DNA from 2 places in the Niveispirillum sp. BGYR6 genome. Region 2 is predicted to be linked to the other one. Evidence: predicted binding sites of a transcription regulator. Region 2 holds the regulator's gene; the other holds the start of a gene.
What was found. The regulator LexA, encoded in region 2, represses DNA repair genes until DNA is damaged. The targets are predictions, from matches to a motif close to ATGTTCTANTTTGGTTC.
Positions count from the first base shown of each region.

Region 1: a site for LexA is predicted at 5,354-5,370, ahead of recA (recombinase RecA). Genes of this name have one in related genera too.

Region 1 is NZ_JANLNL010000001.1:891,730-899,069, forward strand. It holds gene mfd (transcription-repair coupling factor) at 1-2,317, opposite strand, end outside; gene PCJ49_RS03795 (PAS domain S-box protein) at 2,422-3,528, opposite strand; gene PCJ49_RS03800 (tetratricopeptide repeat protein) at 3,641-4,981, opposite strand; gene PCJ49_RS03805 (hypothetical protein) at 4,981-5,301, opposite strand; gene recA (recombinase RecA) at 5,493-6,533, shown strand; SAM-I-IV-variant riboswitch at 6,654-6,764, shown strand; gene PCJ49_RS03815 (hypothetical protein) at 6,840-7,121, shown strand; glycine riboswitch at 7,150-7,237, shown strand.
Region 2 is NZ_JANLNL010000002.1:694,808-702,147, reverse strand. It holds gene PCJ49_RS07180 (divergent polysaccharide deacetylase family protein) at 1-486, opposite strand, end outside; gene PCJ49_RS07175 (aminodeoxychorismate/anthranilate synthase component II) at 694-1,299, shown strand; gene trpD (anthranilate phosphoribosyltransferase) at 1,312-2,349, shown strand; gene trpC (indole-3-glycerol phosphate synthase TrpC) at 2,349-3,167, shown strand; gene moaC (cyclic pyranopterin monophosphate synthase MoaC) at 3,171-3,659, shown strand; gene glp (gephyrin-like molybdotransferase Glp) at 3,851-5,050, shown strand; gene lexA (transcriptional repressor LexA) at 5,223-5,948, shown strand; gene PCJ49_RS07145 (hypothetical protein) at 6,065-6,310, shown strand; gene PCJ49_RS07140 (acylphosphatase) at 6,332-6,622, opposite strand; gene PCJ49_RS07135 (GNAT family N-acetyltransferase) at 6,790-7,340, shown strand, end outside.

The sequences.
Region 1 (7,340 bases), on a different contig from region 2:
CGCGCAGTTCCTTCAACCGCTCCTTCTGCTTCACGCCGAAATGCTGTTCCTCATCGACAATCACCATGCCCAGGCGCTTGAACTCCGCCCCCTTGCCCAGCAAGGCATGGGTGCCGATGACGATATCCACCGTGCCATCGGCCAGCCCGGCCTTGGTCTGGTTGGCCTCCTTCGTCGTCACCATGCGGGACAATTGGCCGATGCGCACCGGCAGCCCGGCAAAACGCGCCTCAAAGGTGCGGGAATGCTGGCGGGCCAGCAGGGTGGTGGGCACCACGACGGCCACCTGATGGCCCGCCATCACCGCCAGAAAGGCGGCGCGCAAGGCCACCTCCGTCTTGCCGAAACCGACATCGCCGCAGATCAGCCGGTCCATCGGCTTGCCGGAGCCCAAATCCTCAATCACATCCTCGATGGCCCGCAACTGGTCATCGGTTTCGGCATAGGGGAAGCGGGCGCAGAATTCATCCCAGGCGCCATCGGGGATGGGGATGGCATCGGCACGGCGCAGCGCGCGTTCCGCCGCGATGCGCAACAGCGCATCGGCCATATCCTTCAGCCGGCGCTTGACGCGGGCCTTGCGCGATTGCCAACCGGCCCCGCCCAGCTTGTCCAGCGTGGCCCCCGCCTCCTCGCTGCCATAGCGGGAGAGGACTTCGATATTCTCCACCGGGACATAAAGCTTGTCGCCGCCATCATAGATCAGGCGCAGGCAATCATGCGGGGCGCCGCCGACATCCAGCGTTTCCAGCCCATCATATTTGCCGATGCCATGATCGATATGGACGACAAAATCACCGGGGTTGAGGGACGCCGCCTCAGCAATGAAATTGGCATTGCGCCGCTTCTTGCGCGTGCCGGCGCGCACCAGCCGGTCACCCAGAATATCCTGTTCGGTGATGATGGCCAGGCCAGGTGCTGTAAAGCCATGGTCCAGCGGCAGCACGGCCAGCGCCGTGGTGCCCTTCGGCAAGGCCGTGACATCGGCCCAGCTTTCCACCGCCTTCAGCTTCGCCAGCCCATGCTCCTTGAACACGGAGAGCAGACGGTCGCGCGAACCGGCGGAATAGCCGGCGATCACCGTCACCCGGCCTTCCTCGGCCAGGGCGTTGATATGGTCGCGCAGCACCTCATAGACATTCACGCCGGATTGCACGCGGGCATCGGCGAAATCGCGGCCCTTGCGCCCACCGCCATCGGCCAGATCCTTGTTGGCAACCTCCCCTTCCACGGCGGCGAAGGGCGATAGCTGGGCCACGGCGCGCGACGCCAGATGCCGGTCGAACGTGTCGCCATCCAGGAACATCAGCGAGGGGGGCACCGGCTTATAGGCCGGGTTGCCGGATTTCTTCTCCGCCTCCACCATGGTGCGGCGGGCCTGATAGAAATCCTGCACCTGTTCCAACCGCTCATCACGGGCTTCCTCGACATTCGGATCAAGGCTCAGGGCGGCATGGGGCAGGTAATCGAACAGGGTTTCCATGCCGCTATGGAACAAGGGCAGCCAATGTTCCATGCCGGCATGTTTGCGCGCCGCACTCACCGCCACATAGAGCGGATCGTCATCCATAACGGCGCCGAAATGTTCCCGGTAACCTGTGCGGAAGCGCTGGATCGACATTTCGTCCAGGAACACCTCTGACATGGGTGTCAGCACGAAATTATCGCGCTTTTCCACCGTCAGCTGAGTCATGGGGTCGAAGCTGCGCACACCTTCCAGATCATCGCCGAACAGGTCCAGGCGCAACGCCTCCTGGCTGCCGGGGGGAAAAAGGTCGATAATGCCGCCGCGCACGGCAAATTCCCCCGGCTCCCGCACCGTCTGGGCGCGGATATAGCCGTTCTGCGACAGGAAGCGCTGAAGCTCTGCCACATTGATGCGATCACCCACCTTGGCGGCGAAGCTGGCATTGCGAAAGGCCAGACGCGGCGGCACCTTCTGCACCAGCGCGTTCACCGTGGTGATGACCAGCAAGCCACCCGGCACCGCCCCGCCCTTTGCCACCTGCAAGAGCCGGGTCAGGGTGGAAATGCGGGTGGCCACAATCTCCCCATTGGGGGACACGCGGTCATAGGGCAGGCAGTCCCAGGCCGGGAACAGCCGCACCTCCACACCCGGATCGAAGAAAGCCACCTGTTCAGCCAGCCGGGCGGCCCGCGCATCATCGGTGGCGACATGCAGCAGCCCGGCCCCGCCGCCCTTTTTCGCCAGCGCCGCCAGCAGGCGGGAATCCTGCCCATCGGGCGCACCGGACAGCAGCATCCGGCGCGGATGGCCAAGGTTCAGCGCGATATCGGGCGCGGGGATGACAGTCATGGGAACCGGCTCTTCGATCATGCGGCAATGATGGAAGCCGGGTTTATAGCAGGCCCAGGCGCATAAGGGAACAAAAGGGGGACGCTATTTGCACGCCCAACCGGTCAGTCCGCAATCTCCCGCAAATAGGCAGTGTAGCGCCTGCCCGGCCCCAGCGGCACGGCGGTGACGGCCAGTTCGGCCGGGAATGTCTGCCCATCGGCGCGCCCCCCCTGCACCAGCAGCCGCTGGCCCGCGCCCCCAACCCCTTCCAGCCATTCCGGCAGCTCAGAGCCTTCCGGCAAGCGGATCATGTCGGCGAGGGAGGCACCCAGCGCCGCCCCCCGGCTGCGCTGGAATATCCGTTCCGCTGCCGGGTTCAGTTCCATCACCAGACCCGCATCATTGAAGGTAATGATGGCATCCAGTGCTGTCTCCAGAATCGAACGGGCACGCGCCTCGCTCTCCCGCAGGCGCAGGCTGGCCGCCGCCTCTGCCGTGATGTCGCGGAACAGGCAGAGCACCAGCCGTTCGCCAGCGCTGTCAAATGGCACCGCCGAAACATCCAGCAGCAACTGGGCGCCATCCTTGCGTTGCACAGGTTGGCGCACTTGGCGCAACGCCTCCCCGCTGTTGAGCCGGCGCAGCATCAGTTCGGCCAGCGGGCGGGATTCTTCTGTTGTGTGGTCCAGCACATGCTGCCCGTCCAGACTTTCATCGGGCGACATGCCCATGATGACGCGGCCCGCCTTGTTGAGGAAGCGGAACAGGCCCTGGCTATCATGCACGACAATGCCATCCGGTGTCAGATCCACCAGTTGGCGATAACGTTGCTCACTTTCCTGCAAGCGCAACTCTTGCCGCTTCTGGTCGGAAATATCCGTCCGCAGACAAAGCAGGCCGCCATCAGGCAGGCGCTGGTCCTGCACCCGCACCCAGCGCCCGTCAGCCAGCAGAATTTCCTGCGGGACCGGGTCCGGGTCGCGGAATTCCCGCAGACGCTGGGCGATATATTCCTCCCGGTCATGGCCCAGCGCGTGGAGATTATCCCCCACCTCAATGCTGGCGCGCAACAGCACCTCAAACGAAATGCCGGGCTCCATCAGGTTGGCCAGAATGGGGAACATCGCCCGCAGGGCCGGATTGGTCAGCACCAGCCGTTCCTGCGCATCATAGATCGCCACCCCATCCGGCATCAGGTCCAGCACAGCGGAAAGGATGGTTGCGGCCATGATGGAGACCCTCCGGCGAAAAGCAGGGGAAGCAAAAACCGGTGGATTTTGCCCAGTCCCGGCCATGTTCGCAAGAAATGCTTTATTTATACGTTGTTAACGTTTCCCGATTTCACGCGGGAAGTGCATGATTCAGCCGGTTCAGCAATCCGGCCCAGTCCCCACAACGCACCTGCCGGAACAGGCGCATGGTGGGGTACCAGCCGGTCTTCCCCTCCCCCGCCAGCCAGCGCCAGTCGGTATCGGTGGCGATCAGGGTCCAGACCGGCCGTCCCATGGCCCCGGCCAGATGGGCCAGCCCGCTGTCGGGTGTGATCAGCAGGTCCAGATGGGACAGGATGGCGGCACTGTCCATCCAGGTGCTGACGGCCCCACCCAGGTCGGTGACATGGGGGGGCAGCGGCAGGGCGGCCAGTTCCTCCCGCCCGCTGGCCACCTGCAGCGCATACCAATCCACCTCCCGCCGTTGCAGCAGCGGGGCAAAGGCGGCCAGACCGGGGCTGCGCCAGCGGTCGCCCGGATGGGCGGGGTTGCCCGCCCAACTGAACCCAATGCGCAGCCGCCCCGGCCGCTTGGGCAGATGTCCGGCCCAGAGCGCGGCCATAGCCGGATCGGCGGCAAGATAGGGTCCGTCCCAGGGGATACTCGTCGGTGTCAGGCCCAACAGGCCTGGCAGGTCCAGCAGGGCCACCTGGAAATCGGCCGCCGGCACCGGCTTGCCACGTGCCAGGGGGCGGCCGAATCGTCCATCCAGGAACAAGGGCAGCAGGGCCGGGGGCAGCTCAAACGTCACGCGCGCGCCCAGCGCTTCCAGCTGGCGGATCAGGCGGGCGCACATGATGGTGTCGCCTGCCCCCTGTTCATCCCAGACCAGGATGTGTTTTCCCGACAGCTCTTCCCCCTGCCAGGGGGGAATATGAACGTGCCGGGGCGGGCGGGCGGCCACTGACCAGCGGTGATGATAGGCGGCAAACCCCTCCCCCCAGCGGCCCAGCCGCAACAGGCAGAGCGCACGCCCCAGGGCCGAGGCTTTATCATCCGGTGCCAGGGCCAGGGCGCGTTCAAACGCGGCCAGAGCGGCTTCGGCGTCACCCGTCACCCGGTGGAACAGGCCCAGATCGCGCCAGACATAGGCCGTGTCGGGGGCCATCTCCGCCGCCTTGGCCAGCAGCGTGCCCGCCTCCGCCTCCCGCCCATCATGCAGCAACAGGTTGGCCAGGGCACAGCGGGCGGGAACCAGGGCTGGGGATGCGGCCAGGGCACGGCGCAACAGGCTTTCCGCCCGCCCTTTGTCGCCGGCCCGCCGTGCCGCATCCCCCAGGGTCAGCAGGGCAATGGCATGGTCGGGCGCGAGGGTCAGCACCTGTTCCCACAGGGCAAACGCGCCCGGCCCGTCGCCCCGCGACTCTGCTTGACCGGCGGCGGCGACCAAATCCTTCACACTCACGGCCATCAGAACCGTTCCATCAGCGTGGGCTGGCCCTGCACGGTGGAGGATACGGCCTCCGGCATCCGCGTCAGTTGATCGCTGCGCGGAATCGGCGGCGGATCGGGATCGTAAATCTGCTTCAGGCGGCGATATTCCTGATCGTGATATTCCTGCTGTTCCTGAAAGCCGGGTTCCCCATTGCGTCGCCCGGTGACGATCACCTCATCCGCCACGGGGGGCGACGCCTCCTTTTCCGGCGCAGCTGATGGCTCCGCCCCCGCGGCGGCAACAGCGGTCAGCAGCGTAAAGGCGGACAATGCCAGGGGGCGACAGGGCAATATCATGGGGCCGATCCTAACGCCTTTCGGGTTGCCGCGACAGGGGGCGCATGAACGCGAACGGAATAAGAACATTTCCACTTGGCAGCCAAGAACAAACCGCGTACAACAGGTTCAGTTGAACGCAGACACCTATCCGTGCGAGAAGGAAGGGGACAATTATGTCGGCAGCTCCACTTCGTCTGGTTGAAACACCCATGGACAAGCAAAAAGCTCTGGACGCAGCACTCGGCCAGATCGAACGCGCCTTTGGCAAGGGCTCCATCATGAAGCTCGGTGCCAAGGAGGCGATTTCCGAAATGGAAGTCGTGTCCACCGGTTCGCTGGGTTTGGATATCGCCCTGGGTATCGGCGGTCTCCCACGTGGCCGCATCGTTGAAATTTATGGGCCGGAAAGCTCGGGCAAGACCACGCTGGCCTTGCACGCCATCGCCCAGGCACAGAAGAATGGCGGCGTCTGCGCCTTTGTGGATGCTGAACATGCGCTCGACCCCTCCTATGCCCGCAAGCTGGGCGTGGATGTGGATGAGCTGCTGATCTCCCAGCCCGATGCCGGCGAACAGGCGCTGGAAATCGCCGACACGCTGGTGCGCTCCGGTGCTATCGACGTGCTGGTGGTGGATTCGGTGGCGGCCCTGGTGCCGCGCGCCGAATTGGAAGGCGAAATGGGCGACAGCCATGTCGGCCTGCACGCCCGCCTGATGAGCCAGGCGCTGCGCAAGCTGACCAGCTCCATCTCCAAGTCGCGCTGTCTGGTGATCTTCATCAACCAGATCCGCCTGAAGATCGGCGTCATGTTCGGCAATCCGGAAACGACGACCGGCGGTAATGCGCTGAAATTCTATGCCTCTGTCCGCCTGGATATCCGCCGCATCGGCGCCATCAAGGATCGGGAAACCGTCACCGGCAACCAGACCCGCGTGAAGGTGGTGAAGAACAAGATGGCCCCGCCCTTCCGGGTCGTCGAATTCGACATCATGTATGGCGAAGGCGTGTCCAAGGTGGGTGAACTGCTGGATCTGGGCATCCAGGCCGGCGTGGTGGACAAATCCGGTTCCTGGTTCTCCTATGACGGGCAGCGCATTGGGCAGGGGCGTGAAAACGCCAAGACCTTCCTGCGCAGCAACCCGGCCGTGGCCGACAGCATCGAACAGAAAATCCGCGCCAATGCCGGCATCGTGGCGGGCGCCATGATGGGCACGCCGGAGAGCGATGGGGATGCGTCCAGCCCCGAATGATCCTTTCTCCCTCGCACGGGGATCGTTCTGCAGCCCCGCCCGGTCTTTCGCCGGGCGGGGTTTTTTCATACCCTTGCGCGGCCGGCCCAACTGGGATAAAAGCGGCACCAGGAAGATTTCTTCCAGCATCCAGAGCCGGACTTGGGTCCGGCGCCAACCTGCCGACCCGGGCAAGGTGGCGGCCTCTGACGGGGCGATGCGGCCGGTTTACTGGCAACGAAGCGGGCGGCGATTCCCTCTCCACCCTTTGGCCTGGTCCCGTCACGCCTGCCTCCTGTGGCCCTGTTGGTGCCTTTTGTGGAGTGCATGATGTTTGTGACCGCACCCTTGGCCCCCGCCCCCTTTCATCCGGGTGATGAATGGCTGCGTGACCTGATTGCCGCCCCGGGCGATCAGGTGCAGCCGGTCGGCCCCACCGAGGGCGACCGCGCCCTGTTCGTGGTGCTGCATCGCAGCCGCGGGCTGTGGACGCATATTTACCGGGTGCAACGCCAGCCGGGGCGCAGCGGCGGGCTGGTCGCCCTGTTGCGGGTGCTGGAAGGGGATCAGGTGGAACAGGCGGTTTGCTGGGCGAACGGCATGGCTTGACAGCAGCCCTGCAACAATGGAATGGATGCTACCCGACGAGGGAGAGACTGGCCCTGCGCCAGCGCCGAAGGAGCAACCGCCCCGGAAACTCTCAGGCAAAAGGACCCGTCGGACATAATATCTGGAAAGTGGCGCTTCGCGCGCCCGCCGAAGGGATAGCGATCTCAGGCAAACAGACAGAGCGGGCACAACCGGGCGGCAGAAAAAGCCGCCACGCAA
Region 2 (7,340 bases):
GGGCAATGCTGCCACCTGGGTGGTGGGGGCGGTGGGTGCGGGCGTTGGCACCGGTGCCGGCTGGGCCTCAACGGGTTTCGGCGCTGCGGGGGCGGCGGCCTGCGGGGCGGGCTTTTCCGGTATGGCAGGGGCCTTGCCGGGCAGTTGCGGCACGCCGGCCCGTTCCGCCGCGTCCTCATCAACGGCTTCGGTGCCTTCATCCTCACCCTCGGCATCGGCCATTTCCTCTGCCGGGGTCAGGGCAGGGCCGGCGGAAACCGGGCGATAGCCGCCATGGGGTTGCAGCAGCAGGAACAGCCCGCCACCCAGCACCAGGGCGAATCCCAGGCCGGACAGCAAGCGCCGCCCCTGGCTCAACCGCGTCCACCATCCGCGCAAACCCCCGGCGGGCTTGGCACGGGAACGGCCGCCACCACCCTTGCGGGGGCCGGCAGAAAAGCGCGGCGGGCGAACACGGGGGCCGTTGGGGCGGCGGGGGCTTGTCATGCGCGAAGGGTCCGTTGCCATAGAGTGGGGATGGCGTGCCGCCAGTAATGGAACAAAAGGCGATCTGCCGCAATGCTGTGACCGCAGGGCGGGCAGCGCCCGGTAACGGGGCTTAAAACGCGGCGTGGGCTGGAAATGATCCGCTTCTGCCTATAGGCTGTGCGCCCGCGCCAAGGGGGCGCGTCAATCAGGCTGATGAGTTCTGCCATGCTGCTGTTCATCGACAATTACGACAGTTTCACCTGGAATCTGGTGCATTACCTGGGCGAATTGGGCGCTGATGTGCAGGTGTGGCGCAACGACGCGCTGAAGCTGGAACAGGCGCTGGAGCTGAAGCCGCAGGCCATTGTGCTGTCGCCCGGCCCCTGTGACCCGGACAAGGCCGGCATCTGCCTGCCGCTGATCCATGCTGCGGCTGCGCATAAGATTCCGCTGATGGGTGTCTGCCTGGGGCACCAGGCCATCGGCCAGGCCTTCGGCGGCAAGGTGGTGCGCGCACCCCAGCCGATGCATGGCAAGATGGGCACGGTGTTTCACGAAGGCCGCACCCTGATGCAGGGGCTGCCCAGCCCGTTCCAGGCCACGCGCTACCATTCCCTGATCGTGGAGAAGGAGACGCTGCCCGATTGTCTGGAAAGCACGGCATGGCTGGATGATGGGATGATCATGGCGCTGTCACACAAGACGCTGCCCATCCATGGCGTGCAATTCCACCCGGAAAGCATCGCGTCTGAGAATGGTCACAAGATCCTGGATAATTTCCTGGATCTGGCCAACATCACGCGCGGGCCCCGCCTGCGCACCGTTGCCTGAAGGCGGGGGCCGATGACCGGCGATATGGGCGATTTCAAGGCACTGCTGGCGAAGGTCGCCACCGGTGCCAGTCTCAGCGAGGCGGAGGCCGAACATGCCTTCGCCATCATCATGTCGGGCAATGCCACGCCGTCCCAGATGGGTGGCTTCCTGATGGCGCTGCGTGTGCGCGGGGAGACGGTGGCGGAGATCACCGGGGCCGTGCGCGCCATGCGCGCCAAGGCCATCGGCATTGAAGCACCCGACGGCATTATCGATACCTGCGGCACCGGTGGCGACGGGGCCCATACCTATAATATCTCCACCGCCGTGGCCTTTGTGATTGCCGGCTGCGGCGTGCCGGTGGCCAAGCATGGCAACCGGGCCATTTCGTCGAAATCGGGGGCGGCGGATGTGCTGTCGGCGCTGGGGGTGAACCTGGATGCTGATTTCTCCCTGGTCCGCCGGGCCCTGTTTGATGCCGGCATCGGCTTTCTGCTGGCCACCCGCCACCATACCGCCATGCGCAATGTCGGGCCGACGCGGGTGGAGCTGGGCACACGCACCATCTTCAACCTGATGGGGCCGCTCTCCAACCCTGCCGGGGCGAGGCGGCAATTGCTGGGCGTGTTTGCCCGCCAGTGGATCGAACCGCTGGCCCATGTGCTGCACAATCTGGGCTCTCAGACGGCCTGGGTGGTGAATGGCAGCGACGGGCTGGATGAGATCACCACCACCGGCCCCACCCATGTGGCCGAACTGCGCCATGGCGTGGTGCGCACGTTCCAGATCACGCCAGAGGATGCGGGCCTGCCCCGCGCCACCGCCGATGATCTGCGCGGCGGCACGCCGGAGGAAAATGCCGCCTCCCTGCGCGCCGTGCTGGCCGGGGCGGAAGGGGCCTATCGTGACATTGTGTTGCTGAATGCAGCGGCGGCCCTTGTGGTGGCCGATGCCGCACCCGACCTGAAGGCGGGCGTCGCCAAGGCGGCCGACGCGATAGATAGCGGGCAGGCCACCCAGGCGCTGCAGCGTCTTGCCAGCATCACCCATATTCCGGTGACCGAATAATGAACAGCACCCCCGACGTTCTGGCCCGTATCTGTGCCGACAAGGCAGACCATGTGGCCCGTGCCAAAGCCGCCCGTCCCCTGGCGCTGGTGGAAGAGGCGGCAAAGGCCCAACCGGCCCCGCGTGGTTTCGCCGCGGCACTCTCCCGCACCGTGGCCGACGGGCGCTGGGCCCTGATCGCGGAGATCAAGAAGGCCAGCCCCTCCAAGGGCCTGATCCGGGCCGATTTTGACCCGCCGACCCTGGCGCGGGCCTACAAGGAGGCCGGCGCCACCTGCCTGTCGGTGCTGACCGATATCCCCTATTTCCAGGGCGATGACGCTTTCCTGCAGGCCGCCCGTGCTGCCGTGGACCTGCCGGCCCTGCGCAAGGATTTCATGATCGATCCCTATCAGATCGCCGAAAGCCGGGCGCTGGGGGCCGATTGCATCCTGCTGATCATGGCTTGCCTGGATGATGCGCTGGCGCGTGACCTCTACGATGCCGCCACCGGCTACGGCATGGATGTGCTGGTGGAGGTGCATGACGAGGCGGAGATGGAGCGGGCCTTGAAGCTGCCCGGCGGTCTGCTGGGGGTGAATAACCGCAACCTGAAGACCCTTTCCATCGATCTGGCCACCACCGAACGGCTGGCGGCCATGGTGCCGGCCGGCCGGCATCTGGTGGCGGAAAGCGGCATCCATAGCCCGGCTGACCTGTCGCGGCTGGCCGGCGCCGGGGCGCGGCGCTTCCTGATCGGGGAATCGTTGATGGCCAAGCCCGATGTGGCGGCCGCCACCCGCGCCCTTCTCTCCACCCCCTTCATCCCGGCAGCCTGAGCCATGTCCGGCCGCCTGACCCATTTTGATGAGGCCGGCAACGCCGCCATGGTGGATGTCTCCGCCAAGGAGGAGACGGTCCGCATCGCCAACGCGCGCGGCCATATTGCCATGCGGCCGGAAACCCTGGCGCTGATCCGCGCCGGCGGCATGGAAAAGGGCGATGTGCTGGGCGTGGCGCGGCTGGCCGGCATCATGGCGGCCAAGAAAACCGCCGATCTGATCCCGCTCTGCCACCCGCTGGCCCTGTCCAAAGTGTCGGTGGATTTCACCTTGGATGAGGCGGGATCGAAGGTAGAAATCAGCGCCACCGTGAAACTGAAAGGCCGCACGGGCGTGGAGATGGAGGCGCTGACGGCGGTGTCCGTTGCAGCGCTCACCATCTATGACATGTGCAAGGCGGTGGATAAGGGCATGGTGATCGGTGCCATCCAGCTTGCCTATAAGGAAGGCGGCAAGAGCGGGATTTATGTAGGGCCGCAGGAGGATTAGAGTTTGTAAGGGTTAGGTTGGATCAACCTACACCGTCACCCCGGCGCAGGCCGGGGTCCAGGGTCACAAGCGCGTTGCTCTACGAAACTGGACCCCGGCCTGCGCCGGGGTGACGGCAGTGAGAACCATTTCCGAATTCCAACTAAACCGGACCCACTCTAAGCCGTCGATCTGACAGATAGGGCCGCACCATGATCCCCCTTTCCGAAGCCCGCGCCCGTATCCTGGCCAATATCCAGCCGCTGCCGGCGGAACAGGTGCCCCTGACCCAGGGGCTGGGCCGGGTGCTGGCCGCCGATGTGGTGGCGCGGGTGACGCATCCGCCGACGGCCGTTTCGGCCATGGATGGCTGGGCCGTGCGCACGGCGGATATCGCCACGTTCCCGGTGACCTTGACCCGCATCGGGGAAGCGCCGGCGGGGCGGCCCTTTGCCGGTACGGTGGGGCCGGGGCAGGCAGTGCGGATTTTCACCGGCGGGGCGCTGCCCGATGGGGCCGATACGGTGGTGGTGCAGGAGGATGCGGACGATCACGGCGCCACCGTCACGTTAAGGGATGGTGGTGGGCCGGGCCGCTGGATACGCCCGGCGGGGCAGGATTTCAGCATCGGTGATGTGGGTGTGCCGGCCGGGCGGCGGTTGACCGTGCGCGATCTGGCGCTGGCGGCCTCCATGAATGTGCCCTGGCTGAAAGTGCGCCGCCGTCCCCGCGTCTCCATCCTCGCCACGGGGGATGAGGTGGTGATGCCCGGCGATACGCTGGCACCGGGACAGATTGTCAGCTCCAACTCCCTGGCGCTCTGTGCCCTGGTGCGCCAGCTGGGTGGGGAGGCGGTGGATCTGGGCATTGCCGGCGACAACCGTGACAGTCTGGCCGAACTGGCCGCCGCTGCCAGCGGCACCGACCTGCTGGTGACCATCGGCGGCGCTTCGGTCGGTGAACATGATCTTGTCCGTTCCGTGCTGGGCAGTGCGGGGCTGGAGCTGGATTTCTGGAAAATCGCCATGCGGCCCGGCAAGCCGCTGATGTTCGGCCGCATCAAGGGTGTGCCCATGCTGGGCCTGCCCGGCAACCCTGTCTCTGCCCTGGTCTGCGCCTGGCTGTTCCTGCGCCCGCTGCTACTGGCCATGCAGGGCCTGCCGACGGCGGATGAGACGCGCGAGGCTCTGATCGGCGGCAATCTCGGCACCAATGACAGCCGGGCGGATTTCATCCGCGCCAAACTTTCCCGTGATGCACAGGGGCGGGAGGTGGCGACCCCCTTCCCGAAACAGGATAGCGGCATGTTGAGCCGGCTGGCCTGGGCCGATTGTCTGATTCTGCGCGATCCCCACGCCCCGGCGGTGGCACCGGGGGACAGGGTGCGGATCATGCCGCTGGACGCTCTGTAATCACCGATCGTTTAACGCGAAATCCCGCTCCCCGCCGCATCCCGATGCCAACGTTTGCAAGAAATTGGAACCAAGACGGAACATCCGGTTGACGTTCCGGGATTGTTCTATATGATTGCGGGAGTTTGGCGGGAAACCGTTCAGGGCATCCGGAAAGCGGCGAGGGGTAACGATGCTGACGCGCAAGCAACAGGAATTGCTGATCTTCATCAATGAGAAGCTGAATGAAGGCGGCGTCTCCCCCTCGTTCGATGAAATGAAGGATGCGCTGGGGCTGAAGTCCAAATCCGGTATCCATCGTCTGATCACCGGGCTGGAGGAGCGGGGGTTCATCCGCCGCCTGCCGCATCGCGCCCGCGCGCTGGAGGTGCTGCGCCTGCCGGAACCGCCGGTCCCGCGCGCTGCCAAGGCCGCCGCCGCCCCGGTGGCGGCAGAGTCCAAGTTCAAGCCCAATGTCATCCGGGGGGATTTCCGCGGCGCGCTGCCCGGCCGCTCGGCCAATGGCAATGATGCGGAGGCGGTGTCGCTGCCGCTTTATGGCCGGATCGCCGCCGGCTTGCCGATTGAGGCGATGCGCGACAGTTCCGCCAGCATTGAGGTGCCGGCCACCCTGCTGGCCACCGGCGACCATTATGCGCTGGAAGTGGCCGGCGACAGTATGGTGGAGGCCGGGATTCTGGATGGGGATACGGTGATCATCCAGCGCTGCGACATGGCAGAGAATGGCACCATCGTGGTGGCCCTGGTGGATGAACAGGAAGTGACGCTGAAGCGGCTGCGCCGTAAGGGTAACTCCATTGCGCTGGAACCGGCCAACCCCTCCTATGAAACCCGCGTTTTTGGCGCAGATCGGGTGAATGTGCAGGGTCGGCTGGTCGGTTTGATCCGCCGTTATTGATGATCGGGCGGGGGTGACGGGGCTTTCTGCCGCAATCCCGTCACCATGCGGCCGTGCTTTGGCCGGGGGATCGGTTCAGGGTCAGCCTGAATTTTTCCCTTTGTCAGAAGCGTGTGATGATGCACCGCCCACTTTCCCGCTCCCTTCTCGCCCTGCGGCCTGGGCCGTTTTTGCTGGTGACGGCTCTGCTGGGGCTTGGTGCCTGCACCAGCCCCTGTGACCGGATCAACAGTCAGATGCGGCAGTTGAATGCCGATACGATCCGTGATCCCAACATCGCCGTGGATGGGCGCTATCTGGCGCAGTTCCAGGAATTGGCGGCGCAATCGGTGGAACATGGCTGTCTGGCCGGCGATCAATAAGCGCTGTCAGGTATCGCTCGCTCAGGCGTCAGACCGTTGGTCAAAGCCGATCAGGCCAGGATCGTCGGCCTCCGTCACCTGAACATTGATCACCTTGGCCGAGGGCGGGCCTTGCCAGCAGGCATCCAGCATGGCGTCGATGTCCGATCCCTGGCCGGCCAGCACGGCCTCCACGCTGCCATCGGTCCGGTTGCGCACCCAGCCATCCAACTGGCGCAACCGCGCCTGTTCCACGGTCCAGCCGCGATACCACACACCTTGCACCTTGCCCGTGATGCGCAGATGCACGGCCCTGCGTTCCTCGATCGTCATCTTGGTTTCTCTCGTCTCGCTTTGTTGCGCCAATCCAGCCGCACCCGGCCGCACTTGTCAATGCGCAGTGTCCGCGAAGAGGTGTCGCTCCCTGCTGGCGGGGCTGGTCAGATGGGCGAATCTGGGGCAGCATATGGTTCTGGTCTGGCTTGCCCGGAGGTCCGCCCATGGCCACAACGCCGCTGATCCGTCCCGCCCAGCCAGCCGATGCCGCTGGCATCGCGGCTGTGCATGTCGATAGCTGGCGGTCGACCTATGCCGGCATGTTGCCGGACGATTATCTGATCAGCCTGTCTGTCGATACCCATTCCCGCCGCTGGCGGGCGCTGCTCTCCTCCGGCGTGCGGGCGCGGCGCACCTATGTGGTGCAGGGGGAGGGGCAGGCGATTGTCGGTTTTGCCTCCTGCGGGCCGCAGCGCACCAGCCTTGCCGGCTATGGCGGGGAATTCTATGCCGTCTATCTGGCCGATCATGTGCATGGGCGCGGCTGGGGGCGGCGCCTGCTGGGGGCGATGGCGCAGGATCTGCTGGGGGCCGGGTTGCACACGGCCGTGGTCTGGGTGCTGCGCGACAATCCCAGTCGGTTCTTTTATGAACGGATGGGCGGGGTGCTGCTGGCCGAACAGCCGATCAGCTTTGCCGGCCAGCGCCTGTCAGAGGTGGCCTATGGCTGGACCGATCTGCTGCCTTTGGCCCGCATGGCGGCCGATCCGCATGT